DNA from 3 places in the Butyrivibrio sp. AE2032 genome. Region 2 is predicted to be linked to each of the others. Evidence: predicted binding sites of a transcription regulator. Region 2 holds the regulator's gene; each other region holds the start of a gene.
What was found. Region 2 encodes Rex, which represses fermentation and respiration genes when NADH is low (regulators of the CRP and FNR family bind a similar motif). Its sites were predicted from a motif close to ATTGTTAANTANTTAACAAT; they were not measured.
Positions count from the first base shown of each region.

Region 1 (10,751 bases), 1.3 Mb from region 2:
AGTGCCGGAAAGATAACTATCCACACCTACAAACAAGACGGAAACGTCATTATCGATGTGACAGACAATGGCGTAGGCATGAGCCGGGAATCAATTGAAGAGATCTTTAGCGGGCGGAGTCAGACTTCTACAGAATTCTTCAAACAGATTGGTGTCGTAAACGTCAACGAAAGGATAAAATATACCTTCGGAGAAAAGTACGGAATAAAGATTACAAGTGAAGAAAACAAGTTCACCACCATGAGCTTTGTACTTCCATTTGAAGAGGAAACAAAATGTACAGATTACTAATTGTGGATGACGAACCACTGGTACAGATCGGATTAAAAACCATGCTGGCAAAAGACCACACAGATACCATAGAAATAATAGGAACTGCCTCCAATGGGCAGGAGGCCTGGGATATTATCTCTCAAAATCCCCCGGATATTGTCATCGCTGATATTCGTATGCCGGTTATGACAGGCCTTGAGCTCCTTAGCAAATCTCACAACAAGTACGGTTCCGTTCCGGCATTTATCATGCTGACTGCTTATGAAGAATTTGAGATGGCAAGACAGGCCATTGTTTACGATGCGGTGGATTATCTGGTAAAAATAGAGCTTAATCCCAACACCCTTTCAGCAGCCATAACAAAGGCAATCCAGAGAGTTGACAAGGTAAAACCTGCTGCAGAATTGCCTAAGACCAGCAGTAATAGTTCTCTTGAAGACCTAAGACAAAAACTCATGCTTAAACTCTTTAATCACCAAGTGCTTTCCCAGGAGGCCCTTCTTTCAGAGGCAGCAAAGCTTAATCTTTCCTTTGACTTCAACCGTTATATTGTGGTCTTTTGTGAAATAAGCTCTGATGTCCCAGCATCCGGCGGAGATTCCTTCACCTCAGAAGCGCTGGATATCTATTCCTCCAGTATAAGCATGGCAAAAGAGATCATATCACGACACGCCCCTTGTCAGATTGTTTCAATCGATCTGCAGCATTTTGCAGTGGTTTTCTCTTTTACTGAAGATAAACCTGTAGCCGGGACCATGGATCTTATAACAGAAGCTCTAGAAAATGCCAGGACCATGATAACCAGCTATTTCAAGGCCACACTCACCTTTGGCATAGGCTCTGCCGTATCCACGCCTATAGACATCCCCGTGTCCTTCGATGAAGCCAAGACAGCACAGCAACAGGCAGACAACACTAATCCCATCAGACTCTTTAGCCATATTGTAGGAAGCAACCGCCGCTCCGGTAAAGATAAGCTTATCACCGCCATTCAGGAATACATAGATGACAACCTAAACGGCAAGCTTCAGCTTAACGAAGTTGCTGAGGTCTTTGGTCTTTCCCCGGCTTATCTGTCAGTTCTATTTAAAAGAAATACTGAAACCGGATTTTCAGAATACGTTTATACAAAAAAAATAGACAGGGCAAAGGAAATGCTATTGTCCGGTGACATGAAGATCTACGAAGTTGCAGATGCTCTCGGTTTTGAGTCAGCTTACTACTTCTCCAAGGTCTTCAAAAAAGTTGATGGCCATAGTCCAAGAGAATACATACAAAGCAAAAGCGACATGTAATAATCCTACATGTCGCTTTGTTTTTATATTATCCACTTTTTTAACACCGGTATATGACTGATCACAAATACAATGCAAAATGATATCGCATAATCTGCAAGTGCCATTATAGGAAGCATTATAAAAGGCGCTACCATTACTGGCTTTAAGCCAATCTTTCTGAATGCAATAAGGCCAAAGTCGTGAACCAGGTATATGCCAAGGTTCATTTTGGATAGCTGTATTATGGCTCTCATTATTTTCGTGTCAGGGTCCACATCCTTAAATCTATATCTGAAAAAGACAAAGGCAGAGAGGCCAAAGAGTGGCATTCCGGCGTTTGTATATTCATGGTAGGTATGAGCCGGATACTGTTGGCTGATGATCATAACTGAAACCACCACAAACATGATAAGTGCCGAGCCTATACCAAAGGCATAAATTATCTTTCTTTGTTTTGGGCTCAGGTCTTCCGTTCCAAAATAGTATCCGGCGAGATAATAAAGAACATATCCTGAAATGTGAGACAAGTCAAATCTTCCGGTTAGCCAAAATGTATACTTCGATACTATCGGGATTAACTGAAGTGTAGGAATAAGATAAGTTAAGATAAATGAGGTCAACAGGAAATATCTCATGGCCTTTCTGTCCGCAGCCACCGGCCTTAGCGCAGGTGTAATGATATAAAGCCCTGCTATGGTAAAGATATACCACATGTGATATCTTCCCGCCGATGTATCATGTAAAAGCTTTTCTCCGACACCGCCTGCTAAGGATCTTGAGGTCATAAAGCCGCTGGTAATAAGCGCATACAGAAACGACCAGAAAAAGAATGCACAAAGAAGTCTTGGTATGTATCTTTTGAATATATCAGAGGAATTTACCGGTCTTTGCGGGTTTAAAAACAGATATCCACTGATCATCAAAAAGACCGGGACACTGAACCTTCCCAGCATATCAAAAACATTTAATACTCCCCAGGGATAAACCCCAAATGGTGCCTCATACCAGCTTATTGCACCTGTATGAACCACTATAACCCCTATCATGGATGCAACCTTGGCAATATCCAGATAGTACTCTCTTTTCTTCTCCATAAGAAATGTTCAAACCCTCCCGAAAATCACTAATAGTATTATACGAAAAGGCACTACGTCAGAAAAGACGTAGTGCCTCATTTGTTTTATAAATTATCTGATTCAGATCAAAGCTTTGGGCCAGCTGCTACAAGAGCCTTACCAGCGTCATTGCCTTCATACTTCTTGAAGTTCTTGATGAATCTCTCTGCAAGATCCTTAGCCTTTGTCTCCCACTCAGAAGCATCAGCATATGTATCTCTAGGATCAAGGATTGCAGGATCAACTCCAGGAAGAGATGTAGGAACTTCGAAATCGAAGATCGGGATCTTCTTTGTCTCAGCCTTGTTTACATCACCGTTAAGGATTGCGTCGATGATTCCACGAGTATCCTTGATGGAGATTCTCTTGCCTGTGCCGTTCCAACCTGTATTAACAAGGTAAGCCTTTGCGCCAGACTTCTGCATCTTCTTAACGAGCTCCTCACCGTACTTTGTAGGATGAAGCTCAAGGAATGCCTGGCCGAAGCAAGCTGAGAATGTAGGTGTAGGCTCTGTGATTCCTCTCTCTGTTCCAGCAAGCTTAGCTGTGAAGCCTGACAGGAAGTAGTACTGTGTCTGCTCAGGTGTCAGGATTGATACTGGAGGAAGTACTCCGAAAGCATCAGCTGAAAGGAAGATAACGTTCTGAGCTGCAGGACCTGATGATGTAGGGTGTACGTTAAGAACGATGTTCTTAATGTGGTTGATAGGATAAGATACACGAGTGTTCTCTGTTACGCTCTTATCATCAAAGTCAATCTTTCCAGCGCCGTCAACTGTAACGTTCTCTAAAAGAGCATCTCTCTTGATAGCGTTGTAGATATCAGGCTCTGAATCCTTATCAAGCCCGATAACCTTAGCATAGCAGCCGCCCTCGAAGTTGAATACTCCGTTGTCGTCCCAGCCGTGCTCGTCATCACCGATAAGAAGTCTCTTAGGATCTGTTGAAAGTGTTGTCTTACCTGTTCCTGAAAGACCGAAGAAGATTGCTGTGTTCTCACCGTTCATATCTGTGTTAGCTGAGCAGTGCATAGAAGCAATTCCCTTAAGAGGAAGGTAGTAGTTCATCATTGAGAACATACCCTTCTTCATTTCTCCGCCGTACCATGTGTTGATGATAACCTGCTCACGGCTTGTGATGTTGAATGCTACGCAAGTCTCAGAGTTAAGACCAAGTGCCTTATAGTCATCAACCTTAGCAAGGGAAGCATTATAAACTACGAAATCAGGCTCGAAGTTTGCAAGCTCTTCCTCTGTAGGAACGATGAACATGTTCTTAATGAAGTGAGCCTGCCAAGCAACCTCAACGATGAAACGAACTGCCATACGAGTGTCCTTGTTAGCTCCGCAGAAAGCGTCAACTACAAAGAGTCTCTTGTTGCAAAGCTCGTTCTTAGCGATCTCCTTAACCTTTGCCCATACCTCTTCGCTCATAGGATGGTTGTCATTCTTGTACTCGTCAGATGTCCACCATACAGTGTCCTTTGAGTTCTCGTCCATAACGATGTACTTATCTTTAGGTGAACGACCTGTGTAGATACCTGTCATAACGTTTACAGCGCCAAGCTCTGTGTCAACGCCCTTCTCGTATCCAGTAAGTTCAGGCTTCATTTCCTCTGTGTAAAGATCATCGTAAGAAGGATTGTGGACGATCTCAGTTGTACCAGTGATTCCATACTTGGTTAAATCGATGTTTGCCATTTAGTTAACCTCTTTTCTCTTATAATTTTTTGTACGAATAATCTGATGTCGTATGCTGTCATCAGTGTTCCTGTCGGAATATTGACACCAGCAAATATAATATACAGATAATTCGCAGATGCACTAGAAAAATGTCGGCAAACTAGCGCCGATACTTCATTTATACTACAAAGTCAAATTTTTCACAAGATTTTTAGTGCAAATTATATATAAAATTACTGTAAAAAGCAGAAGCTGTTTTCCTCAGCTTCTGCTTCTTTTTTCTTTATATGGTCTGAACCTGAATGAGCATTACACTGCTGGACGGAATTGTGAATTCCAGATTGCCACTGGCAAGCTTAATATTACTAAATTCCTCAGTCTTTACTCTCATCGGATCATCAAATGTGTTATGATCATTGATCTTACCAGAAAGGATCTTTGCCTGTAACGACTTACAATTTGTATCTACCAGTATTCCGCTGATATCATAAGCTTTATCTGCCGAAAGGTTTGTAAGCGTAATGTTGAGAACACCATCTTTATCTAAAGATGCAGATTCTGTGAGGTTTGGTACCATATTATCCTTTTCAACTCCCACGAGTTCTGTTTCAACTGAGCTTTCCACAAGCTCTGCGTCCTGATGATACTTGTACATATTAAACACGTGATATGTTGGAGTTTTAACCATCTTCTCGCCTTCAGTAAGAACCACTGACTGAAGAACATTGGCTATCTGTGCAATGTTAGCCATCTTAACCCTATCGCAGTGTTTATTGAAAATATTGAGATTTATTCCAGCAACAAGCGCATCCCTTATAGTATTCTGCTGATATAAGAATCCCGGATTTGTGCCCGGCTCAACATCGAACCAGTTTCCCCACTCATCAACAATAAGACCAACTTCATGATCCTTATCATACTTATCCATGATTGCTGTGTGCCTTGAGATAAGTTCTTCCATAAACAGTGTCTTTTTCAGTGTGAGGTAGTAGCTTTCCACATCAAAATCAGTTGCTGAGCCCTTATTTTCCCAGGGTCCCGGTACCGTGTAATAGTGAAGCGACAGACCATCCATAAAGCCATGGTTCGGTCCACAATTTTTGAAACAGGTCTTCATTACGGTATCTGTCCACTCATAGTCGCCGGAGTTGGGTCCACAGGCAATCTTAAATATGGAATGATCCTTGCTGTAATTCCTGAGATAAGTCTGATATCTTCTGTACTCATTAGCATAGTACTCAGGGAGCATATTTCCGCCGCATCCCCAGTTTTCATTTCCTACGCCAAAGTAGTCGACCTTCCATGGTTTCTCCTGTCCGTTTTCCTTTCGCAGATCTGCCATGGGTGAAACTCCATCAAGAGTCATGTATTCAATCCATTCACTCATCTCTCTGACAGTACCGCTACCCATATTTCCGTTGATATATGGTTTGCACCCAAGCTGTCTGCAAAGCTCCATGAACTCATGGGTACCAAAGCTGTTGTCCTCAACTACTCCGCCCCAGTGAGTATTGATCATCTTTTTCCTGTTTTCTTTTTTTCCTATGCCGTCTTTCCAATGATACTCATCAGCAAAACATCCCCCCGGCCAGCGAAGAACAGGTATTTTCATCTCTTTAAGAGCTTCAACCACATCTTTTCTCATTCCGTTTACATTGGGAATATCTGAATTCTCCCCCACATACAATCCCCCGTATATGCATCTTCCCAAATGCTCCGAAAAATGTCCCTGGATTTCAGGGTTAATGTGGCCCATTTTTCTGTTCGGATTAATATATAGTTTAGTCATATTATTCTCTTTCTGCTAAAGTTTGTGTTCTAAAGCCTTCTCTATGTTCAACTTCTGATCAACCTTTTACACCGCCCAGAGTAATGCCCTTTACAAAATACTTCTGAACGAAAGGATACATCACCATGATAGGCAGAATACCTACCGCTGCCATTGCCATTCTTACAGACGCAAGAGGAATTGCCGAAAGACCCGCTGTCGCGTTCTGCACATTTGAACTGGACTGGGACAGAAACTGAATATTCTGCATCATTCTGTTGAGCAGGTTCTGAACTGAGTATAGATCTGTTCTCTTCGTTATATAGATATAACCATTCATCCAGTCATTCCAATAGGCTATACCTGCAAACAGCGCAATTGTCGCCATTATTGGCTTAGAAAGCGGAATCACGATTTTCCAGAAAGTCATGGTTTCGCCCGCTCCGTCAATAAAGGCTGCATCCAGGATCTCCGTCGGAATACTGGATACAAAGTAGGATTTCATCAGCATGATGTTGAATCCATTCATCAACAGACCAGGGATCAGAAGTGCTGCAAAGGTATTCTTAATGTTGAATACATTTGTATAAATGATGTATGTAGGAACCAGTCCTCCATTAAACAGCATTGAAAACACAATTACAAATGTGATAAGCCCTCTGCCCGGCAGATCCGCCTTGGAAATCGTGTAGGCAAGCATCGTCGTTATGGTCAAAGACAAAATAGTTCCCACCAGCGTAAGTACTATTGAAACTCCATATGCTCTAACTACGGAATTGCCTGTACTGAAAATGTATTCGTAGGCGTAGACTGACCACTTCGAAGGCCAGAATTTATATCCTTCAGCAATCAGTACGTCGTTATCGGTAAAAGAGCTTACCACCATTAAAATCATAGGAAGAATTGCAAATACTGATAGCAATATCATCACAGCATGTGCAATTATCTGAAATTTTTGCTCGTCCTTCATCTATCCTGCTCCTTAAAATAATGCACTGTCTTTGTCGATTCTGCTTACCATATAGTTGGCTCCAAGAATCAGCACAAAGCCAACCAATGACTGATACAGACCTGCTGCAGAAGCCATGGACATATCTCCCAGCTCCAAAAGACCTCTGTATACGTATGTATCAATGGTGTTTGTCACTGCAAAAAGTGCACCCTGGTTTTGAGGAACCTGGTAGAACAGACCAAAGTCCGAATAGAAAATTCGTCCAATAGCAAGCAGTGTAAGCATTATTACTGTTGGCTTAAGAAGAGGAATTGTAATTTTCCGGATCTGCATCCACTTTCCTGCACCATCAATCGCTGCAGACTCATATATTCCCCTGTCTATTCCCAAAATTGTTGAAATATAGATTATGGAGTTGTAGCCAATTACCTTCCAGGCATTAACAAATGTCAGTAGGAATGGCCAATATTTCTTTTCCATATACCAGTTGACAGGCTCTTTTCCAAAAAGAGGCAGTAGCGTATTGTTCATGAATCCGTTATCAGTAGACAAAAATCCATAAACAAGGTAGCTTACAATTACCATGGAGATCATGAACGGCAAAAGAATAAGGCACTGATAGAGATTTTTTATCTTGGATGTCATTTCAGCAAGAAGGATTGCCACAAAGACCGCCAGTATCGTATTTACCACGATAAATGCCAGGTTGTAGCATATCGTGTTCCTTGTGATGATAAACGCATCCTTGGTAGCAAACAGATATTTAAAATTCTTAAAGCCTACAAAGTCCGATCCAAATATGCCCTTCTTGGCATTGTATTTCTTGAACGCCAGAACCAGGCCTGGGAGCGGCATATAATTGTTTATAAAAAGATATATTAGCCCCGGTAAAGCCATGATGTATAAAGGAATGTACCGGATAAATCTTCTTTTCAATGTCTTTTTACTTGGTTGCGAATTGTTCTTTTTACTCATTTTGACACCATTTTTTAGTATAAGAGCCAGCTACGAATAATCAGCTGGCTCTTTTAATCAGTTATTCAAAGCTTTCAGTTTAGTTAATACCATTCTCTGATGCCCATGCATCCAGAGCTGCCTGCTTAGCAGTCATGTATTCCTCAAGTCCAGCAGCCTTAAGTGCATCATTGAGCTGCTTAAGTCCTGTCTCAGGATCTACGAATCCGTATACAACCTGAGGTCCGAACTCTTCGTAAGCATTCTTAAGAGCTGTAAACTCTGAAACGTAATCGCTGTTATCCCAGGTAAATCCAAGTGCCTTAGACTTTACAGGGCAGTTATCGTTGAACTTAGCTGTCTGCTCACCTACATCAATAGGATCGCCTTCCCAAACATGAGCTGCATACTGGTTTGGCATCATCCAGAGAACGTTAGGATAATACTCTGAATTGTCTGCGTTTACTCCATCTGCCCAGTTGATTGATGTATCAGCATTAACCTTATACTCAACACCTTCCTGGCCCCAGCATACGAGGTTAGCAACAACTGGATCTGTGTAAAGAGCATTTAATACCTGCATAGCTGCTACAGGATCCTCTGTAGCCTGGTTCATGCACCAAGGGAATGCTGATACAGCTGATGATGACATGAAGCTGTCACCTACATCAAAGATCACCATATCTCTTCCACACTCACCGTTAATCTGGTTCTGATAAGCAGGCTTAGCCTGTGCCATCATTGCCATATAAGCGCCTGACTTAATTCTTGCAGAAGCACCAGTCTTATCGCTCATAGCGTCACCTGAAATATATCCAGCCTGGTTCCATCTGTATGCTCTGTCTGCCCACTCTTTGAAAAGATCAGACTCATAAACATTTTCAATCTTTAAGCTGTTAGCAGGATCAAGAAGTGTTCCGAAGTAATCACCGGCAATATTATCTACGCAGCTTCCCTGTGTAAGAAGGTTGTCCTGTGTGGAGTAAACAGTCTTGTCAGGGAAAGCTTCATGGATTGCTGCAAACATATCATCTACATCATCCCAGGTAGCCTTGTAATATCCAAGGTCATCAGTCTTGAACTTGGAAAGATCATAGCCTGCGCCATCAAGATATTCTTTACCGATAAGAATACATGCTGTCTGAATAGCATAGTCCTTGATTGGTGGAACTCCGTATAATTTGCCGCCTACTCTGCAGGCATCCAGATAGTCAGGTCTGATAAGCTCGTTAAGTTCCTTACCATATGTAGCCAGAAGATCATTTTCTTCAAGATCTGCTGTATATCCATTGTTAACACAAGTCATGTATCCGGGTCCGCAAGTAGAAAAGAGATCTACCTGTTCACCAGAAGAAAGCATAAGTTTGATATCGTCTGTATAAGCAGCAGAGTCGATGATGAGAAGCTCAACATCGAGACCAAGAGTCTCTCTTGTGTGCTCACTGATTGCTTCATTAACTCTGTCTATACCGGCAGGTGCTCCTGTCCAGTCAAAGAAAGAAACAACTACCTTCTGATACTCTCCGCTCTCCTGTGCTGCTGCTTTTCTGGCGTCAATAGCTGCCTGTGCTGCGTCGCCTTCTGGAGCTGCTTCAGTAGTAGTCTCAGCACTACCAGTCTCGGCTTTTTCAGTTGTTGCCTCAGTTGCTGAGCCGCCACTTGCCGGTGCAGCTTCCTGTGCACCACACGCTGTCAGAGTACCCAGTAAGGTAGTAGCGGCAATACCCATGGCCAATAAACGTTTTTTAATACCCATTTTCATATCCTCCTATAAAAATATGGTGTATCGTTACACCTTGCATATTTGTATTATATTTTTACGTGTTTTTATAGTCAATAGTCAATTAATTCCATATTGAATGTGCAAATTTGTGCATCTTGCACAGAAAACGTTTAATGTTTATAGAAACGTTACACTTAAAACAGCAAAAAGAACCGCGATAGCAGCGGCTTTGACCGAGTTTCCAAATAAATCATTCAAAGCAACTGTTATCGCGGCTTTTAAGGTTTTTCTTAATTTATTTTTATAACCGAGTTTCTCTCGATCAGTTCTCCGGGGATCCTCACCTCCATATTGTCAGCGCTATCTACATCCTCGCCCTCGCATTTTTGTATAACCCACAAAACCGCTGCCTCTCCAATCTTCTCAAGAGACAAAGCAATAGTTGTCAGTGTCGGGGAAAGGAGCTTGGAAACCTCGTGATTGTCGTAACCTATTATCGAAAGGTCTTTTCCCGGCTTCATATCATGTTCCAGCAAATACTCATACACGCCCGAAGCAATAAGATCAGAAAAACAGATCACTGCTGTAAAGTCTTTGCTGGCTAACTGCTGCATTCCATTGTAGCCCCCCGCCTTGTTCCAGGACTGGTGAACAACATATGAAGGATCAAAGAGAACTCCGTCCTCAAACATCGCTCTCTGAATTCCACGTAGACGATTTACTGTATGAAGATTGGACGCTTCTCCTGAAATGATCGCTATTTTAGAATGCCCCTTTGAATGCAGATAATTATAGGACATGTATCCGCCCTGCTCATCGTCAAGCTTAAAGCATGGAATCTTTGGGTCCATGCTGCTGGCATAAACAACGGCTATTGGAACGTCTTCCGGCACATTTGTAAGAACAACCTCATGCTCATAGCCTGCAATATACACAATGCCATCCACGTTCATGGATTCCATTTTGTTCATCACAGTAGCTAGCGCGGACCTGAAAAGGGCATCATC
Region 1 covers NZ_JNLF01000003.1:1,360,518-1,371,268, reverse strand. The annotation lists gene BO18_RS32545 (sensor histidine kinase) at 1-291, shown strand, start outside; gene BO18_RS08150 (response regulator) at 276-1,568, shown strand; gene BO18_RS08145 (acyltransferase) at 1,592-2,644, opposite strand; gene pckA (phosphoenolpyruvate carboxykinase (ATP)) at 2,752-4,365, opposite strand; gene BO18_RS08135 (alpha-N-arabinofuranosidase) at 4,631-6,136, opposite strand; gene BO18_RS08130 (carbohydrate ABC transporter permease) at 6,195-7,085, opposite strand; gene BO18_RS08125 (ABC transporter permease) at 7,098-7,964, opposite strand; gene BO18_RS08120 (ABC transporter substrate-binding protein) at 8,122-9,777, opposite strand; gene BO18_RS08115 (LacI family DNA-binding transcriptional regulator) at 10,035-10,751, opposite strand, start outside.
Region 1: a site for Rex is predicted at 4,535-4,554, ahead of pckA (phosphoenolpyruvate carboxykinase (ATP)). Genes of this name have one in related genera too.

Region 2 (10,751 bases):
AGAATCTCAAAAATCGCCTTTCCTGGGGACTTTTCAGGGACAGAAGGCCGGAGTGCTACGGCGCAATAGCCGGAAGATAAATAGTTAATAGAAAGTAGGAATTACAATTGGAATATAAGGATTACATGGTAAGAGCAACAGCAGGAAATGCACAGATAAGGGCCTTTGCTGCTACAACAAAAGACCTTTCGGAGTATGCAAGGAAGGCGCACGGTCTTTCACCTATCGCGGCAGCAGCCCTTGGAAGGCTTATGACAGGTGCTGTTATGATGGGCACAATGATGGATAATGAGGATGACCTTATTACTGTCAAGATGGACGGCGACGGACCACTTAAGGGAGTGCTGGCAACAGCGGATAACCAGGGACATGTAAAGGGCTATGTAAGTAACCCTTACGTCATCATGGAACCCAATGCTTCCGGACACCTTAACGTAGGCGGTGGAATCGGAGAGGGAACTCTTACTGTTATCAGAGACATGGGACTTAAAGAGCCTTACGTGGGTCAGGTTCCTCTTTATTCAGGAGAGGTGGCGGAGGATCTTACCTACTACTTCACCAAGTCAGAGCAGACACCATCTTCAGTAGGCCTGGGTGTTTTGGTTGAGAGGGAGAATCTTTCAGTAATAGCAGCTGGGGGCTTTATTATCCAGCTTATGCCTTTTGCAGATGAAGTTACCATCTCTCATCTTGAGGAGAACCTTCAGAAGTTCACCTCAGTTACTGATATTTTAAAGGCAGGAAAGACTCCGGAAGAACTCCTTAACATTGTTCTTGATGGATTTGATGTGGAGATCACAGATAAACTTGACCTGGATTTCTACTGTAACTGCGACAAGGACAGAGTAGAGCGTGCCCTGATGCTTATCGGTAAGAAAGAGATCCAGGACATGATCGACGAAGGAAAAGAAATTGAGATAAAATGCCACTTCTGCAACAAGGCCTACACATTTTCAGTGGATGAGCTTAAGGCAATTAAGGAGAAAGCAAAGTAAAAGATACGAAGACTTTATTCTTGAAGATGTACAGTTGGAAGGTTCCACTCGAAGTGCATGGCGAGGAAGCGCAGCAGTACGATGGTGACAAATCCTGCCACGGTGCTCAGAACATCGTTTCCTGTATACTTCCATAGGAACACGGTAACGATACTTCCTGCGATGCAGGCAATTGCATAAACGTGTTTGATAAGGACGGCGGGTATCTTATCTGCGAAGACATCGCGGATGATTCCGCCGCCTATTCCTGTCAGGATTCCTACAAATGCAATAAGGAACAGGTTATCTCCGTAACCTGCGTCAATTCCTGCAAAGATACCGTCTACGGTAAAGGCTGCAAGGCCCAGGGTGTCAAGCCAGAAAAGAAGCCTGTCATAGATGGGAGTGATTCCCTTGGGGATAGGCCTTTTAAAGTACATGATCAGAAATGCGATATTGGCTGTTATCAGGGTGATAATGGTATAGGATGGGGTCACAAACATAACAGGAGGAGTCCTGTCAATGATAAGGTCACGGATAAGTCCGCCACCTGTGGCTGTTACAAGGGCCAAAAGGTTTATTCCGAATATATCCATATCCTTCCTGGCAGCAACAACTGCTCCTGATATTGCAAAGGCTATAAGACCTACATTTTCTATTAAAGACATAATGGTTGAATTCATATTAATTACCTGATTCTTCTTATTTTTCGAACATTCTGAATGATAATCCTTTTTCTCCTGCTTGTAAACCGTAGGAGCGATGTACTCGTTACCATTCACGGTTTGGGGAAGCGATGCCCACAGGGAAGGGGAGAGTCTGGGAAAGCTTCCCGCAACAAAAAAACCAAAATCTTCCCGGACCGGCTCGCTGGAATTCATGGTCGTAAGTCTTAGCACCTTCCATCCTACGGACCGACGGCTCATTGGCTTTTGAAGCTGCTTGTTTTCATTTCCGAGTCCTCCAAATAGCAAACGCCAGTTTCTTAGCTTTCCAATGCAGTTTTTAACTCGCATGCGAGAGATGTCCGAAGCAGGGCTGTTCATATACGTATAATAAAATGGTCATGGCTCGCAAGGCGAGCACAAAGAGGGTTATGGAGCCATCTCTTCAAAGCGCGCTCGTCACCTGTAAGAGATTATAGTTTTCCAGCGCGCCTTGAGAGAGTAGCTCCATAACCCTCTTGGGTGCAATGCACCCCCATGACCATTTGAGGCATGCATCATTATAAAGCCCTGCAAGCGAGCATGCGTAATATTATAAAAACTGCAGGAATGTTAAAGAAACGTTTCGTTTGCGTACGGTGAGGAAATGGAAATAACAGCTGAGAAAACTCAGGAGCCGTCCTGGGGTCCGTGGGCAGGCTGGAAGGTGCTAATGCTTATGGAACATGAATTCTTCAGCTTGCTGCTACGCTCAGATTTTGTGTTTTTAGTTGTTGCTCGCGGCTTTCCCAGACTCTCCCCTTCCCTGTGGGCATCGCTTCCCCAAACCGTGAATGGTAACATGTACTCACGTCTGTACCTTAAAACCGAATCCTTTTTATCAAAATTTAATAAAGAGCTGCGCGCTTATGCAACGAAAAATTGTATAATTAATTCATGATATTATGAGGAAGTTGTCACATAATACAGAATATGTTTTTGAGATAAGGAGGCTTCCATGGAAATCAGAGAAAGAAAGGGTAAACTGATCCAAAAGCTCATATTTGCTGCAGTTGCTGCTATTGTAGCAGTTGCCACAGCTCTTACAATCATGAGTGGTATTGAAATTAGTAAAACCTATAACAACTTGGTTCAGGAAGAGCTGAAAGTTGCGGTTAAGCAGATTGGCAGCGAGATGGAGAATGTCTGGGATGGCGACTGGTCCATGGTGGATGGCCGTGTATATAAGGGCGAAGAAGACATCATGGCAGAGTATGAGGAAATCATGGATCAGCTCAAAGCTGGGACCGGAATCGAGTACTCTATTTTCTATGGTACTGAGAGAGTAGTTACCACATTGAAGGACAGCAGTGGAAATAAAGCTATTGGCTATAACATATCAGATACGGTTAAATCTCATGTTATTGGAAGCAAACAGGAATACTTTTTAAAGGCTATTCCTGCAGGTACTTCTGAAAACTATTATTGTTACTATGCACCTCTGTTCAACAGCGATGGAACTGCTGTAGGAATGGTATTTGCAGGAAGAGAGAGTGATTCCGTAAAGACCAAGATCATGCAGATCATAATTCAGATGGTGATCATTTCCCTTATCATTACAATAGCTACATCAACGGTTGGTATTGTTGTTGCAAACAAGTCCTCCGGAAAGATGAGAGCAATCGCTGATGAACTGGGACTTCTTTCTCAGGGTCAGCTGAACCTCAATATTGATGAGACCTCCATTGACAGAAATGATGAGATCGGACTTCTTGCAGATGGTGCCAGGACCCTTTCAGAAAAGCTTGGCGAAGTTATCAGAACAACCATGGATATGTCCAGTGAGCTGAAGCGCTCTGGAGCGGAGCTTTCCGACTCAGCTTCCCAGGCATCCAACGCATCAAGCCAGGTAAGCGAGGCAGTAGATGAGATTTCAAAGGGTGCTGTAAGCCAGGCTGAGAGCGTTGAGACTGCAGCAGGAAATACACAGGCTATCGGAAAAGATATTGATGAAGTATCTGACAACGTTGAGGAACTCAATGCTTACGCAAGTGAGATGAAGACCTCCTGTGAGGCTGCTATGGAAGCTCTTGAAAAGCTTATTTCCCAGAGTACAGAGGTACAGGCTTCCGTTCAGGAAATCGGTCAGACCATAGATTCTACAAACGAATCAGCAAAAGAGATCTCCAAGTTCTCACAGGCTATCACAGAGATCGCATCCCAGACCAACCTCCTTTCTCTCAATGCTTCCATCGAGGCTGCAAGAGCAGGAGATGCAGGAAAGGGATTTGCAGTTGTTGCTACTGAGATCGGACAGTTGGCTGTACAGAGTAGTAATTCCGCTGAGGAGATCAAGAAGATCGTTGAAAAGCTTGTGGCTGATTCCGAGGCTTCAGTAGAAGTAATGCAGAAGCTCAATGCCAATTTTGCTCAGCAGTCAGAGCAGTTGGATGACACCAAGTCCAACATGCAGAGCATGGCAGATAACGTTGTCAACGTATCCAATTCAACTGACTCTATTGCAGGTCATATTGAACAGCTGACAAATGCAAAGGATAAGCTGGTTGAGATCATTTCCGATCTGTCAGCTATTTCCGAAGAAAATGCAGCATCTTCCGAGGAAACAAACGCCTCCATGCAGGAACTTAACGCAACCTTTGCAATTATTACAGAGTCTGCTGGAAAGCTTCAGGAACTGGCTGGAGACATGCAGGAAACTATCAGCTATTTCAAGCCATAAGTACCATAAAAATTTCTTTTCCCCCGGCCCTGAAAATCCCATGGTTGGGGGATTTTTTGTGCTTTTCCAGAATTGACATTTATTTAACGCACCCGTATAATGTAATTGTGTTTTACTTAACAAACTTATAACTTTTTGGAGATTGTTATGGCGGATAAAGAAATATCTCAGGCGGTCATTTCAAGATTGCCTCGTTACTTTAGATACCTGGGGGACCTTAAGGAAAAGGGTGTTGAGAGGATCTCATCCCAGGAACTATCAGACATCATGAAGGTCACAGCTTCCCAGATAAGACAGGACTTCAATAATTTCGGTGGCTTTGGACAGCAGGGTTACGGCTACAATGTAAACTATCTCTATGACGAGATCAGTAAGATCCTTGGAATCGACAGACAGCACTCTCTGGTCATCATCGGCGCAGGCCACCTTGGAAAGGCCATTGCCGGTTATACCAACTTCACCAGAAGAGGTTTTGTGTTCAAGGGAGCTTTCGATTGCAATCCTGACCTTTACGGAACCATGATAAGGGACGTGGAGGTAAGACCCATCGATGAGGTGGAGGAGTTTGTAAGGGCTAATGATATTGAAATCGCTGTTCTTACCATTCCTAAGGATCAGGCTGTGCCTATGGCACATAAGCTTGCACAGTGTGGAATCAAGGCTATATGGAACTTTGCCCACGTTGATCTGGATGTTCCTAACAATATTCAGGTAGAAAATGTACATTTATCTGACAGTTTGATGAAATTATCGTATAATATAAGCAGGTACGAAAAAACTATTAGACCGTAGTGAGAGAAACTGATGGCTAGAGATGATAGAGTGTACAGCTCCGCACTGGAGGGGAAGAGTATCCCTATCCTGACGCTGGACAATAAGTGGCATCAGCTGTTTACCCAGACAGAGATGACCCCTGAGATTGAAAAGCTGGCGGATGAACTGAATGCTTTAGTTGAGCGTGACGGCAAGATCCGCATGGAGACCAAGAGGATCAAGAAGCTTAAAAAGACGCTTCTTTCCGAGATCGTGCCCCTTAGGGATCAGGCCAACAAGGCAGGCAATTCACCTGCAATAGAAAAAGAAATATCTGAAAGAACCAGGCTCATCAATGAGTGTAACGATAAGCTCAAAGGATATGATGACGAGCTTTTGGATCTCTCCAGGGAAATATATGAGGTGGACTACAATCTTATGATTGAGACCATGAAGGCCTGCTACGAGACCCTTCATGAAAATACTGAATACATCAAGGGCCTGGATGAGTGGATCTCCAAAGTGAGAGTGGAGCTTAAGAAGAACGTCATAAGGCTCCAGGAAGCTGAAATGGAGAACTATAATCTCTATTCCTACATGCATCAGATATTTGGTCCCGAGGTCATCGATATCTTTGATATCAAATATGATCCGAACAGAAGACATCCAGTCAGAAGGCCGCTTTCCGGGGACGAGAGCGAGTATACGGATTGAATTAAAGGCTGCCCGGTGGCAGCCTTACTTAGTTGGGGAGGATAAATAATTGAAATACGCCCTTTCAAGCCAGGAAATGAAGATAATGGACCGAAATACCTCGGAGGTTTTTGGCGTTGATACGGCTATTCTCATGGAGAGGGCTTCCCTTGAGGTTGTAAGCCGGATTGAGGATTGGAAAAAAGCGCGAAACGCCGTAAGACCCTACAGGGTTCTGATCCTTGCCGGGGTTGGCAATAACGGCGGAGATGGAGTCTGCATCGGCAGAATACTAAAGACCAGGGGATATCTTGTTACCCAGTGCATTATTGGGGATATGACCAAGACCACGGACCTTCTTCTTAAACAGCTGAGGATAGCTGAGAAGTACGGTATTGTAACTGAGACCTTTTTGGGGCTTCAGGAGCGAAAAAACGGATTTGATTTTGATATCATAGTTGATGCGCTATTTGGCATCGGGCTTTCCAGGCCTCTTGTGGGAGATGCTCTGGAGGCAGTTAAATATACCGAGAAATGCAAAGAGGAAATGGGAAAAGATATTTTTCTGATCTCGGTGGATATGCCCTCAGGCGTAAGCGCTGATACCGGCCAGGTTTTTGAAGCTGCTGTCAAGGCAGATATGACCGTAACCTTTAATCAGGTGAAGCTTGGCCAGATCCTTTATCCGGGCTGTGAGTACTGCGGAGAGCTGGTGGTAGCTGATGCCGGCATCACTAAGGAGAGTTTTCTTGGAAAAGAGCCTTTGGCGGTATTTCATGATGGAGAGCCCTTAGCTCTTTTGCCTGAAAGAAGGAAGGATTCCAACAAGGGAACTAATGGGAAGGTCCTTATTGTAGCTGGTTCCAAGGACATAAGCGGAGCCTGCCTCCTTGCTGCATCTGCAGCACTTAAGGCAGGAGCAGGAATGGTCAGGATCTTTACTGCGGCGGAAAATGCCGAGGCGGTGAAGACTCTTTTACCGGAAGCTATGTTGGAAACCTACGAGGACTTTGAACCCGTAATGGATAAGCTAAGGCTTTTGATGGAATGGTCCACCCAGGCGGTCATTGGTCCCGGCATTGGTACAGCTGCCAAGGGAAAAGAACTTTTGACCGTGATGCTGGAATATTATGACAAGAGCCTTGTGACGGATGCGGATGCTCTTAATATCCTGGCTGAAGATAAAGAGCTGATGCGCCTTGCAGAGAATTTTGCAACCGGGAAAAAGAATCTTATCTTAACTCCTCATATGGGCGAGTTTTCAAGGCTTATGGGAAAGCCCATTAAAGAGTGCAAGGAACATCTTTTGGAGTATCCAAGGGAACTTGCAGGGAAGATCCACGGAACTGTCCTTTGTAAGGACGCCCGGAGCATAGTTGCTGACAGCAACGAAAAAAAGATTTATATTAATGTTAGTGGAAATGATGGTATGGCAACTGCCGGATCGGGAGATGTGCTCTCAGGAATACTTGGGGCTCTTTGCCTTCCCGGACTGTCTGGATTTGATATTGCAGCAGCCGGAGCCTATATCCACGGAAGAGCAGGGGATAAGGCCGCTGAGACAGCTGGAAGATATTCCATGGTTGCCACAGACATAGTAGCAGCCCTGCCTGAAATACTAACTTGAGGTTGGATTATTGAAATGGAAGAATTGACGCAGCAGCATCCAAGAGTTTATGCAAAGATTGACCTTAAGGCCATCGAGCATAATCTGGAGGCTATGAGAGATAATATACCTGCCGGAACTAAGATCATGGCAGTTATCAAGACAGACGGCTACGGCCACGGAGCAGTAGAGATCGCTAAGGATCTGGAGACAAAGGATTACATCTGGGGCTACGCAACAGCCACAGCTGAAGAGGCCTTTGAACTTAGAGATGCAGGGATGAAAAAGCCCATACTGATCCTGGGCTATACCTTCCCATACGCTTACGAGCGCATGTTAAAGGAGGGCATCAGACCTTCAGTTTTCAGACCGGACATGGCATCAGAGCTATCCGATCTGGGAAAAGAGCTTTTGGACAAGGGGGACATTTCAGAGGTGCCACCTGTACATCTGGCAGTGGATACAGGAATGTCCAGAATAGGAATAACCCCCGATGATGATGGCATTTCTTTTGTCAAAGAAGTACTGGCCCTGGAGGGCATAAAGGTTGAGGGGGTATTCACACACTTTGCAAGGGCTGATGAAGAGGACCTTACCAATGTAAGAGAGAGGGAAGATGTATTTAAAGGCTTCCTGAACAGAATTGAATCAGAGCTTGGCTATAAGATCCCTATCAAGCACTGTGCTAATTCAGCCAGCATTATTGCTGTTCCTGAGTCCTCCATGGATATGGTAAGGGCCGGGGTTACAATGTATGGCATGTGGCCTTCTGATGAGGTGCCAAAGGATATCATAAGCCTTAAGCCTGCTATGGAGCTGATCAGCCATATAGTAATGGTGAAGGAGGTTCCCAAGGGGACGCCTGTAAGCTATGGCGGAACCTATGTGACAACTAAGGAAACCAGGATTGCCACGATTCCGGTTGGATACGGCGATGGATATCCAAGGAGTCTTTCAAATAAAGGTTATGTACTGATCAACGGTCATCATGCCCCCATTATCGGAAGGGTTTGCATGGACCAGTTTATGGTTGATGTTTCGACTGTTCCCTATGTTATGGAGGGAGACGAGGTTGTGCTTCTTGGAAGAGACAAGACAACCGGAGAGGAGATCACTGCAGAATTTTTAGGAGATCTGTCCGGAAGATTTAACTACGAGCTTACCTGTGACATCAACAAGAGAGTGCCAAGGGTGTTTGTTTAATGATAAAGATCATATTCGCAGATTATGACGATATGAATAATGAGATGCTGGTAAAGCAGCTTTGCATGCTGAAGGAACGGTATAAATGTAAGCTGCTTCTTTTTGATGGACCTCTTGAGGGTGAAGAGGGCATGAAAGCCAGCTGGTGTTCCGAGCACAGACCCGGAATGTTTGAGGATTTCTGCTTTTCCTATGGTGGGAAAAATATGATGGATACAATGCTGGCTTATATTACGGATGCAGATGTTGATCCTACGGAGGTTATGTTTATTTCTGACAAAGAAGCGGAGCTTGCCAACGCAAAGGAAATGGGTATGGAAACCAGAGCCCCTAAGGCAATGGCTGCAGCCTATTTTAAGGCGGTGGAGAAGCTCAAGAAGCAGGCTGGAGGAATTATCCCACCTGATAAAAACTGATCTTGAAAGGAGCGTTGTTAGCATGACAGCAAAGTTTTTTGGCAAGAGTTCCTCTAAAAACCCAATGCTTGAAAGGCTTTTTTTTAAGCTGCTTCCTGTACAGTTACTTATCTTTGCGATGAACTTCGTCAACACAATAGTGGATGGAATTATAGCAGGCCGATACATCAGCGAGAGAACCGTTGGTGTTATTGGTCTGTTTTTTGCTGTTATAGGCATTATTTCAGCTATCTGCTCTGTGGTCATGGGTGGCGGAGCTGTTCTAAGTGGCAGGTTCATAGGGACAGGAGAGCTGGAAAAGACAAGAGGTATCTTTTCTCTTTGTATTTCACTGGCAGTTATAATCGGTCTCATCTTATCAGGAATCTGTTTCTTTTTCCCTGAAGAAATAGCTCTGTTCTGTGGAGCGGATGAGGGACTTAAGGAAAGTCTCATGAATTATTCCCGTGGATATGCCATGGGCATTGTCCCCATGTTTGTGGCGCAGCAGCTGGGAAGCTTCCTTCAGCTGGAAACCCAGAGTAAGAGAAATTACATGGGTGTCGGCGCTATGATCGTATCTAATATTCTGATGGACATCCTCTTTGTTACTATCCTTAAGCTTGATGTTTTTGGCCTGGCCATAGCAACAAGTACCTGTAACTGGATCTATTTCCTGGTTCTGGTTCCCTACTATTTTTCAGGAAAGGCTCAGATGAAATTCAGCTTTTCAAATATATATTGGGCAAAGACTTTGGAACTTATAAAGATTGGAAGTCCCGGAGCACTTTTGCAGGTCTGTCTTGCTATGAGAGATCTTACACTTAACAGAATAGTCCTTAGTGTCGGCGGAGAGGCTGGTCTTTCCTCAAGAGCATCTATGGGGATGATCACAGGTCTTTTTGTGGCTATTGCCGTTGGCGGCGGAACAGTAATAAGGATGCTGGCTAGTGTCTATGTGGGAGAGGAAGACAGGGATTCAATAAAAGAACTGATCAGGCTTGCACTTACCAGGCTTATGGCCATGATGATCTTTGGTATGGTGCTATTATTCTTGCTTTCCGGTGCAATGGCTTCAATCTTTTTCAAGGACAAGACCTCAGAGGTTTACATCATTACCAAGCAGCAGTTCATGATCTATACGCTGGCTATGCCTTTTATACTCCTGGTACAGATTCAGACCAACTACCTTCAGGCCTCAGGTCACAATATAGCTGTACATATCAGCTCGATCATGGATGGCTATGTTAGCGTTGTGGTTCCCGCTATTATACTGGCTCCTTTGATGGGGGTTCTTGGTGTATGGTGGGCTACTCCAATAGGAATCCTGATAACATCTATGGTTTACGTGGTCTACGCCATCGTTTGGACGAAGCATGTTCCCAGAAATGTGGATGAGTGGCTTTTATTCAAACCGGGTTTTGGAGTGGAAGATAAGGACAGACTGGCCATCGTAATAAATAGCATGGATGATGTTATTGGATGTTCCGAGACAATCCAGAAATTTGTTTCCGACCACGGCTACGACAAAAAGACAGCGTATTTTTCAGCATTGGCCCTGGAAGAGATGGCAGGAAATGTTGTCAGTCATGGATTTATAGTAGATAAAAAAGAGCATGATATGGATGTCCGCGTAATCTGCAAGAAAGAGGGCGTTATGCTCCGTATCAAGGACGACTGTGTACCCTTTGATCCGGTTGAAAGAACAGATCTTCTTAATCCTGAGGATCCTACCAAAAACAT
Region 2 covers NZ_JNLF01000003.1:2,686,270-2,697,020, forward strand. The annotation lists gene aguB (N-carbamoylputrescine amidase) at 1-80, shown strand, start outside; gene hslO (Hsp33 family molecular chaperone HslO) at 126-995, shown strand; gene BO18_RS13575 (trimeric intracellular cation channel family protein) at 1,010-1,990, opposite strand; gene BO18_RS13585 (methyl-accepting chemotaxis protein) at 2,637-4,358, shown strand; gene BO18_RS13590 (redox-sensing transcriptional repressor Rex) at 4,506-5,150, shown strand; gene BO18_RS13595 (hypothetical protein) at 5,163-5,825, shown strand; gene BO18_RS13600 (bifunctional ADP-dependent NAD(P)H-hydrate dehydratase/NAD(P)H-hydrate epimerase) at 5,875-7,431, shown strand; gene alr (alanine racemase) at 7,447-8,613, shown strand; gene BO18_RS34895 (hypothetical protein) at 8,613-9,029, shown strand; gene BO18_RS13615 (MATE family efflux transporter) at 9,052-10,751, shown strand, end outside.

Region 3 (10,751 bases), 2.0 Mb from region 2:
AAGAGAAATGAGATCGTGGCTGCTCCAGGAGAATGGAATCAGGGTGACCAGCCTAATATGCCTATAAATCCCGGCCTTAACTTTGCTATGCTTGATTTCCTTGAGGAGCTCAGGTGGCCTGTTAAGTACGAGAAGAGGGATGAGATCCTTAAGGCAAAAGAGATGAGAATGCTCTCTTATATTCGGGCTGCTCAGTTCATCGTTCCCATGCAGCACGATGGCCCGGTTGAGGCCCTTGAGGATGGAAGGCTTAAGCTCACCAAGGACAACAAGATCCGTTTCCTTGTGATGAAGACTGCAGATGACAAGCAGTTTATGCCTGTTTTCACAGATGCTTTTGAGTTTGCAAAGCTTGCCAAGACAGCTACAGGCTGGAATGCAGGCGTGTTCAGATATCAGGATATCCTTAAGTTTGTTCAGGACAAGGACGGTATCAGGATCAATCCTGACGGCCAGGGACTTGTTCTTACAAAGGACAGGATGATGGCCCTTGAGATGGCCGGACAGCAGGCAGAGATGCTTCATAGGAAGGATCAGGTTGGAAAAGCAGCTGCTTCTTCCGCTGACGGAGCAGTTCAGCAGGCTCTGAATCAGGCTATGGCAAAGATGAAAGAAGAGGATAAGTAACAACAATCTGCTTGTTAATGTACGTAAATTAGTCTAAAATTATAGTGTGGTTTTGTTTCTTTTTTAAGAAGAAGGAGCGAATGATTCATGCTGGATAGATTAATTGGTGATTATCTTGTTGAGCAGGGAATGCTTACCAAGATGCAGCTTAAAGAGGCTTACAAGCGTCAGGAAGCCGGAAGGGCTAAGCTTGGAGTCATTGCGGTTGCAGAAAAACTCATGAGCATCGCCCAGGCTGAGCAGTGTAACGCCCTTCAGGCGTCTATGGATAAACTCTTTGGAGATATCGCCATCGAAAAGGGATATCTTTCTGAAACACAGGTTTCAAGGCTCTTGGAGCTTCAGGGCAATACGTATCTCGCTTTCCTTCAGTCGGTAGTGGACCTCGGTTTCCTTACCATGGAACAGCTTGAAATTGCCGAGGATGATTATCAGAGAAAAAACGGCTTTACAGAAAGTGACATGGCGGCTTTGAAGACAGGAGATGTGGAGCAGGCAGTGCCTGTTTTTCTTCACACTGGTGATCCCACCGTTCGGAAAATGTTGGCCATGGGCATTAAGAATATGTATCGCCTGGTGGACAATCACGTTTATATAGGAAAGACATATACCAGTAGTGCAATAAAGGACGAAGTGCTTGGATATCAGACCTTCCACGGTCAGCAAAACGGTGCCGTGGCTATATCCGGCAAGTATGAGGATGTTCGTAAGCTGGCTATAGCTTATACAAAAGAAGAATTTATAGAGACCAGGGAAGACGCACTGGATGCCAGCTGCGAGCTTATCAACTGTATAAATGGTCTGTACGCAACTGAAGAGAGCAAGCAGGACGTTCGGATCGATCTTGATCCACCGAACTTTTCCGTGAGCTTTGCAGAAGCTACCGGCGAAGAGATGGTGGTTATGCCGATATATGTATGTGGCGGCGAAGTGAAGTATATCATTGCAGCGTCAAAAGATATTTCTATTGGCTGAAGGTCACAGGAGGCATGATATGAAGCGTGTATTGGTAGTTGACGATTCGAGAACATCAAGAAGGGTCCTTAAGGATATTCTGGATAAGGCAGGTTATGAGGTTACCGGAGAAGCCATCAATGGAAAAGAGGCTGTGGAGCTTTATGACAGGCTTTTGCCTGATGTTGTGACCATGGACATCACAATGCCTGAGATGGACGGAATTGAGGCTCTTAAGCAGATAAGGAAGGCTCATCCTGATGCTGTGATCATAATGGTGACGGCAGCAGGCCAGAAGGAAAAGATGATGGAAGCCGTAAAGCTTGGAGCAGCAGAGTTTGTAGCTAAGCCATTTGTGGAAGAGACTGTGCTTGAGGCTCTGGAACATGTGGCTGCTGAGCAGGCGAAAGACTGATTGATAAGAAAGATGGATATTGGGGACGGTTCTTTGGGTTCAGACCATTAAGAACCGTCCCTATTGCTTTGGACACAGGAGGATTTATGTACAGAAAGGTGCTGATTACAGGGGCTTCAAGAGGAATCGGATATGCCATCGCAAACTCTTTTGCCAATAATAAGGACAAACTGTTCCTTACATGTAAAGAGAATATAGATATCCTCAGCGAATACGCCGATGAGCTGACTGAGGAGTACGGCGTTAGATGTAGCGCCTACAAATGCGATATGTCAGATCCGAATGCAGTAAAAAAGCTGTTTGATGAGATCGGCGAGATTGATGTCCTTATAAATAACGCAGGCGTAGCCTGGCTGGGGCTTTTGACCGACATGGAGGTGCAGGACTGGAAGAATCTTATGGGTACAAATCTGGACTCTCTCTTTTACACCTGCAGACTTGCTATTCCCGGTATGGTCAGAAAACAGCAGGGGAAGATCATCAATATTTCGTCTGTATGGGGAAGTGTGGGAGCATCCTGTGAGGTCGCCTATTCAGCTTCAAAGGGCGGAGTAAACTCTTTTACCAGGGCGCTTGCCAAGGAGCTGGCTCCAAGCAACGTTCAGGTCAACGCCATTGCCTGCGGAGTAATTGACACGGATATGAACAGGAAACACTTGTCTGATGAGGACCTGGAGCAGCTCTGTCAGGAGATTCCTGCAGGAAGGATGGGAAAACCACAGGAGGTTGCCGAGCTGGCGCTGATGTTAAGTAATGCTCCGGAATATCTTACAGGACAGGTGATAACCCTGGACGGAGGCTGGATTTAACGATAAAATGAAAAAAGTGCTTTACATTTCGTGAAGATGTGGTAATATTCAATTGCACACAATTTAATTTGTTTTTGATTCCAAAAGGAGGTTTTTATATGTACGATCTTATAATCATCGGTTCAGGTCCTGCAGGTCTTTCAGCTGCTGTTTATGCCAAGAGAGCCGGTCTTAACATGCTTATTATAGAAAAGAATCCTGTCAGCGGAGGACAGATAATCGATACCTATGAGGTTGATAATTACCTGGGAATCCCTGGGGTTAACGGCTTTGATCTGGCTATGAAGTTCAGAGAGCATGCAGACAAGCTCGGAGCAGAGTTTGCTGACGGAACAGTTTCTTCTGTTGAATGTGTAAAGGCTGGCTCAGATACTGAGCTTCCCGTTTATAAAGTTGTGACAGATGCCGGGGAATATGAGACACACACCATTATCCTGGCTACCGGGGCACATCATTCAAAGCTTGGCGTTCCTGGAGAAGAGGAGTATATCGGAAAGGGCGTATCCTACTGCGCAACCTGCGACGGTGCTTTCTATAAGGGAAAGATCACTGCTGTTAACGGCGGCGGAGATGTGGCTGTTGAGGATGCAATCTTCCTTTCAAGATTCTCTGAGAAGGTTTACCTCATCCACAGAAGAGATGAGCTTAGAGCTACCAAGATCCTTCAGGATGAGCTTTTTGAGATCCCTAACGTGGAAGTTATCTGGGATAGCGTTGTAAAAGAGATAAAGGGTGAGGATAAGGTTACAACCCTTCATATCGAAAATGTTAAGAAGAAGGAAGAGAGTGATCTTGCAGTTGATGGAATATTTGTGGCTATCGGAATCCACCCATCAACAGATCTTTTTGCTTCTTTGATTGATTGCGACGAGCAGGGGTATGTCATCGCAGGTGAGGATGGTGCAACCTCAGCACCTGGCGTGTTTGTAGCAGGTGACTCCCGTAAAAAGCGCTTAAGACAGATAGTTACAGCTGTTGCAGACGGTGCAAATGCCGTAACTTCTGTACAAGATTTCATGGTTGGAAAGTCGAAAAATTAATAAAGATTTTAGAATTAATTTGACAAATCATGAAGTGTGGCGTATATTTTTAAAAAGATGTAACAAATTCGTAATATTTTGGAGGTTAGTTTTGAATAAGCCATTTATGCAGCTTGCCGCATTTACTATGACGGCTGCAGTGACATTTACTAGCTTTGGAATTGACGCTTACGCTTCATCTAATAAAGTAACCAGTGTTCTGCCTCAGGCAGGTATAACATATGCTCTGGGAAGCAACCAGGTTTCCCTTTCAAGTATCCAGGAAACAGTGGAGACCGAGAAGGCAGAGACAGAGAGTTCTTCAAGTACCAGTGCAGTATCAAGTCTCTTTGAGACAGTTGAGACAAGTGATACAGTTACAAACGTAACACCAATGGCATCTACAGTAACAGACAGCATTCTTTCAGATATTCAGAGTGCTACAGGTGCAGTGGTTAAGAATGCTGAAGCTACAAGCAGTGAGGATAAAGAGGAAGAAGATTCTGAGGAAGAGCTCTTCAAGACTCTTGTAATTGCTAAGGTTAATGATTATGTAAACGTTCGTGATCTTCCAAGTGAGGAGGATGGCGAGATCATAGGTAAGCTTTACGATAAGTCAGTTGGTACCTTCATCGAGGAGGAAAACGGCTGGTACAAGATCAAGTCAGGATCAGTTGAAGGTTATGTTAAGGGCGAGTACTGTGTAACCGGTGATGACGCCGTTGATCTTGCTAAGGAAGTAGGAACCAGAATCGCTACTGTAACAACTACAACCCTTAAGGTTAGAGGAGGCCCAAGCCTTGATGCTGAGGTTCTTGGTCTCGTTCCTATCGAGGATCAGCTTGTTGTTGAGGAAGAGCTGGACGGATGGGTTAAGGTTAGTATCGAGGAAGGTGATGGTTATGTATCACTTGACTATGTAACCCTTTCTACTGAGTTCGTAAAGGCTGAGTCCAAGGCAGAAGAGGAAGCTCGTCTTGCCAAGGAGAAAGCAGCAAGAGAAGCTGCTAACAAGGCTGCTAAGTCAAATACATCAAAGAGCACAAGCTCTTCAGGATCTAAGAGTTATAACTCTGCAGGATCTTACACAACAGCTACAAGCTCTATCGGATCTGCTGTTGCACAGTTTGCACTTCAGTTTGTTGGTAACCCTTATGTTTACGGTGGAACCTCTCTTACAAACGGAGCCGACTGTTCCGGATTCGTAATGAGTGTATATAATAACTTTGGTGTAAGTCTTCCACATTCTTCCGGTGGTGACAGATCTGTTGGTGCAGCTGTTGATGGACTTGCAAATGCACAGCCTGGTGATATCGTATGCTATTCAGGTCATGTAGCTATCTACATCGGTAATGGTCAGATCGTACATGCATCTACGGCTAAGACAGGTATCAAGGTTTCGGATGCTAACTACAGAACAATTCTTGCTGTAAGACGTATCTTCTAAAGTGAGCTATGCAGACATATAAAAAAAGACATCAGAAACATGCAGGCATGTTTCCGATGTCTTTTTTATATGTCTATACGGCGAACGCCGTGAAACAACGCCAGAAGTGCAGAAATCTATGATTTCGTTGCACTTCACGCACAGAGTGGGAACAAGCGTAGCGGTTCCGAGTCTTCATAGCTCACTGATAACGTCCCCAATGTTTCACACTTATACACGAAGTTATCCACATTGTCCACAAAAAAGAATACAAGTATATGCTGCTACAATTATTTATTTGCATTTTGGCGCGTATAGTATGGTATAATATCTATAACTAAAAACGCTTGATTCTAGCGCAGCAAAGGGGATGATTGCATGAAATTTACTATCGTAGGAAAGAATATTGATGTAACACCCGGGTTGAAGGCAGCAGTTGAGGAGAAGATTGGAAAGCTTGAGAAGTATTTCACTCCCGACACCAATGCCAATGTGACACTTAGTGTAGATAAGGAGAGGCATAAAATCGAGGTAACTATTCCTGTTAAGGGCAAGATCATACGTGCTGAGCAGGTAAGCAATGATATGTATGTTTCAATTGACCTTGTAGAGGAAGTAATTGAGAGACAGCTCAAGAAGTACAAGAGCAAACTGGTAGATAAGCAGCAGGCTGAGATCAGTAACTTCAAGAAGGAATACATCGAGACTGATTACATGGACGAAGAGGACATCAGGATCGAGCGTATGAAGAAGTTTGATCCTAAGCCAATGTATGCAGAGGATGCATGTGTTCAGATGGAACTTCTTGGTCATAACTTCTTTGTATTCATGAATGCAGAGACAGATCAGGTAAGCGTAGTGTACAAGAGAAAAGGTAATACCTACGGTTTGATCGAGCCTGAGATCTGATGATATCAGCAAGGTGAACATAGTATTCCGTTAATTAAATATCAATCTATGGATTTTTTATAAAATAGCTCCCAACCGGGAGCTATTTTTGTTGCATTTGTCTAAGTGCTGTGCTAAAATAAAACTGTTCTGACAAAAATTTAACACTCTTGTTTTGCAGAGCAAAAGTTATCACAAGATAATAAAAAATGGAGGTAATTTTATGGCACAGAAAGTAGTTATAGCCGGCGCAGTAAGAACTGCTATCGGTAAGATGGGCGGAGCACTTAGCAATACTCCCGCAGCAGAACTTGGTTCAATCGTAATCAAGGAAGCTCTTAATCGTGCAGGTGTTAAGCCTGAGCAGGTTGATGAGGTCCTTATGGGTTGCGTAATCCAGGCAGGACTTGGACAGAACGTTGCAAGACAGGCATCAATCAAGGCAGGTCTTCCAATTGAGACTCCTGCAGTAACACTTAACGTAGTATGTGGCTCTGGCCTTAACTGTGTCAATATGGCTGCTGACCTTATCAAGGCTGGCGAGGCTGATATAGTTGTAGCAGGTGGTATGGAGAACATGTCTATGGCTCCTTACGCACTTCCTAATGCACGTTTCGGATATCGTATGAACAACGGAACAGTTGTAGATACCATGGTAAACGATGCTCTTACAGATGCATTCAATCACTATCACATGATGATCACAGCAGAGAATATCTGCGACAGATGGAATCTTACAAGAGAAGAGCTTGATGAGTTCTCAGCTAATTCTCAGCAGAAGTGCGAGAAGGCTATGGCTTCAGGCGCATTCGATGATGAGATCGTTCCTGTTCCTGTAAAGGTTAAGAAGGAAATGGTAGAGTTCAAGGTTGATGAGGGACCTCGTGCCGGCACAACTGTTGAGACTCTTTCAAAGCTTAAATGCTGCTCAGGCAAGGAAGGCGGACTTGTAACAGCAGGTAACGCTTCAGGTATCAATGATGGTGCTGCTGCTGTTGTTGTTATGAGCGAAGAGAAGGCTAAGGAGCTTGGTATCAAGCCTATGGCTACATGGGTAGGCGGAGCTCTTGCAGGTGTTGAGCCTGAGATTATGGGTATCGGACCTGTTGCTGCTACTAAGAAGGTTCTTGGAAAGACAGGACTTTCACTTGACAACATCGATCTTATCGAGGCTAACGAGGCATTTGCAGCTCAGTCAGTTGCAGTTGCTAAGGATCTTGGCTTTGATATGAGCAAGGTTAACGTAAATGGTGGAGCTATCGCTCTTGGACACCCAGTTGGAGCTTCAGGATGCCGTATTCTTGTAACTCTGCTTCATGCAATGGCTAAGAGACCTGATGCTAAGAAGGGTCTTGCAACACTTTGTATCGGTGGCGGAATGGGATGTGCTACTATCGTAGAGAAGTATGAGTGATATAGGGGATTAAGCTGAAGTAGTCTGCTGTGCTTGCACGATGCAGACTACTTCAATTTAAGACCCGAACATACATGAGGAAAAAAGATCCGGGAGTTTATGACCGGATCGATTTCCGAATGTATGTAGCATGACGAGAGCGAAGCGAAGTCATGCGTATAACACGATTTTGTAAATGACTCAAGGAGGCGAAAAAATGGGTTTTGTAAATTGCGAAGTAAAAGATAAGATTGCCGTTATCACAATCAACAGACCAGAGGCTCTCAACGCTCTTAACTCACAGGTTCTTGATGACCTTGAGGCTGCATTTGACGGTCTTGATCTTAACACAGTAAGAGCCGTTGTTCTTACAGGTGCTGGCGAGAAGTCATTTGTTGCAGGTGCTGATATCGGAGAGATGAGCACGCTTACAAAGGCTGAGGGTGAGGCGTTCGGTAAGAAGGGTAACGACGTATTCCGTAAGATCGAGCAGTTCCCTGTTCCAGTTATTGCTGCAATCAATGGATTTGCACTTGGCGGCGGATGTGAGATCTCAATGAGCTGCGATATTCGTATCTGCTCAGACAACGCTATGTTTGGTCAGCCTGAGGTTGGTCTTGGAATTACTCCTGGATTTGGTGGAACTCAGAGACTGGCTCGTCTCATCGGCGACGGAATGGCTAAGCAGCTTATCTACACAGCAAAGAACATCAAGGCAGACGAGGCTCTTAGAATTGGTCTTGTAAATGCTGTATATCCTCAGGAAGAGCTCCTTGCAGCAGCTGAGAAGATGGCAGGACAGATCGCTGCCAACGCTCCTATCGCTGTTCGCGCTTGCAAGAAGGCAATCAATGACGGCCGTCAGGTTGACATCGATGCAGCACTTGTAATCGAGGAGAAGCTCTTTGGATCATGCTTCGAGACAGAAGATCAGAAGGAAGGTATGGCTAACTTCCTCAGAAAGAAAGATGATCCTGCCAAGAAAAAGGTTGTAGATTTTAAAAACGCATGATAAGAGCGTGAGCGCAGTCATGCGTATCATGCGAGCAAACATAAAAAACAAATTTAGGAGGAAACAAACATGAAAGTAGCTGTTATTGGTGCAGGTACAATGGGATCAGGAATTGCCCAGACATTTGCTCAGGCTGAGAGCGTAGAGAAGGTTTATCTTTGCGACATCAAGACTGAGTTCGCTGAGGGCGGATTCGCTAAGATCAAGAAGGGACTTGATAAGCAGGTTGCTAAGGGAAAGAAGACTCAGGAAGAGGCTGATAAGATCACAGGTAAGATCCAGACAGGTCTTAACGACATCTGTGCAGATGCTGATCTTGTAGTTGAGGCTGCTCTTGAGGTTATGGATATCAAGAAGAACCTCTTCAAGGAACTTCAGGATAACATCGTAAAGAACCCTGATTGTATCTTTGCTTCAAACACATCATCACTTTCAATCACAGAGATTGGCTCAGGCCTTTCAAAGCCTATCATCGGAATGCACTTCTTCAACCCAGCTCCTGTTATGAAGCTCGTTGAGGTTATCCAGGGCGCTAACACTCCTGACGATATGGTAGACAAGATCAAGAAGATCTCTGAGGATCTTGGAAAGACTCCTGTTCAGGTTAACGAGGCAGCAGGCTTTGTTGTTAACAGAATCCTTGTTCCTATGATCAACGAAGGTATCTTCGTATACTCAGAAGGCGTTTCAGATATCGCTGGTATCGACACAGCTATGAAGCTTGGATGCAACCATCCTATGGGACCATTAGAGCTTGGTGATTACATCGGACTTGATATCGTACTTGCAATCATGGATGTTCTCTACTCAGAGACAGGCGATTCCAAGTATCGTGCTTGCCCTCTCCTTCGTAAGATGGTTCGTGGTAAGAAGCTCGGCGTTAAGACCGGCATCGGTTTCTACAACTACGCTGACGGAAACAAGGTTCCTACAGATGCCTGAGCGCTTAGCGAGGTTTTTTCGAACTTAGCGATCAGGTACACTTGAATACGAGGCGAGGTATTTCACGAGCCCGTAGTATCAAGTGTTTCCTTATGAACTAATATAATTATATACAGATGGAGGAAATAAAAATGGATTTTCAGCTTGATCAGCAACATGAAATGGCAAGAGCTCTTTTCAGAGAATTCGCAGAAAAAGAAGTTAAGCCTCATGCAATAGACGTTGATGAGACAGAGGAGTTCCCAAGAGAGACTGTTGCTAAGATGCAGAAGTACGGATTCATGGGTATTCCGATTCCTAAGGAGTACGGCGGACAGGGTTGTGATCCTCTTACATACATCATGTGTGTAGAGGAGCTTGCAAAGGTTTGTGGTACAACAGCAGTTATCGTATCTGCTCACACATCACTTTGCTGCGATCCTATCATGACATATGGTAACGAAGAGCAGAAGCAGAAGTACCTTGTACCTCTTGCAAAGGGCGAGAAGCTCGGCGCATTTGGTCTTACAGAGCCTATGGCTGGTACAGATGCTCAGGGCGTTCAGACAAAGGCTGTTCTTACAGAGGACGGTAAAGAGTGGATCCTGAACGGCTCAAAGTGCTTCATCACAAACGGTAAGGAAGCTGATATCTACATCATCTTCGCTTACACAGATATTGTAGAAGATAAGAAGGGCAGAAAGCAGAAGAAGTTCTCAGCATTCATCGTTGAGAAAGATACTCCTGGTTTCACCTTCGGTACAAAGGAGAATAAGATGGGTATCCGTGGTTCATCCACATACGAGCTTATTTTCCAGGATTGCCACATTCCTGCTGAGAACCTTCTTGGCGCAAGAGGAAAGGGCTTCGCTATCGCTATGCACACTCTTGATGGTGGACGTATTGGTATCGCTGCTCAGGCTCTTGGTATTGCTGAGGGTGCTCTCGACAGAACAGTTGAGTACGTAAAAGAGAGAAAGCAGTTCGGTAGAGCTATCGGTGCTTTCCAGAATACACAGTTCCAGCTTGCTAACATGGCTACACAGTGTGAGGCAGCAAGACTCCTTGTTTATCAGGCAGCTGATGCTAAGAAAAATAAGGATTACTACGGAATCGAAGCTGCTAAGGCTAAGCTCTTCGCAGCAGAGGTAGCAATGGATGTAACTACAAAGGCTGTACAGCTTCACGGTGGATACGGCTACATCAGAGAGTACGAAGTTGAGCGCATGATGCGTGATGCTAAGATCACTGAGATCTACGAGGGTACATCTGAAGTTCAGAGAATGG
Region 3 covers NZ_JNLF01000003.1:709,976-720,726, reverse strand. The annotation lists gene BO18_RS04985 (SseB family protein) at 1-627, shown strand, start outside; gene BO18_RS32445 (chemotaxis protein CheX) at 715-1,602, shown strand; gene BO18_RS04975 (response regulator) at 1,622-1,996, shown strand; gene ymfI (elongation factor P 5-aminopentanone reductase) at 2,083-2,805, shown strand; gene trxB (thioredoxin-disulfide reductase) at 2,904-3,845, shown strand; gene BO18_RS04960 (C40 family peptidase) at 3,937-5,271, shown strand; gene hpf (ribosome hibernation-promoting factor, HPF/YfiA family) at 5,629-6,159, shown strand; gene BO18_RS04950 (acetyl-CoA C-acetyltransferase) at 6,362-7,552, shown strand; gene BO18_RS04945 (enoyl-CoA hydratase-related protein) at 7,749-8,543, shown strand; gene BO18_RS04940 (3-hydroxyacyl-CoA dehydrogenase family protein) at 8,613-9,485, shown strand; gene BO18_RS04935 (acyl-CoA dehydrogenase) at 9,617-10,751, shown strand, end outside.
Region 3: a site for Rex is predicted at 6,288-6,307, ahead of BO18_RS04950 (acetyl-CoA C-acetyltransferase). Genes of this name have one in related genera too.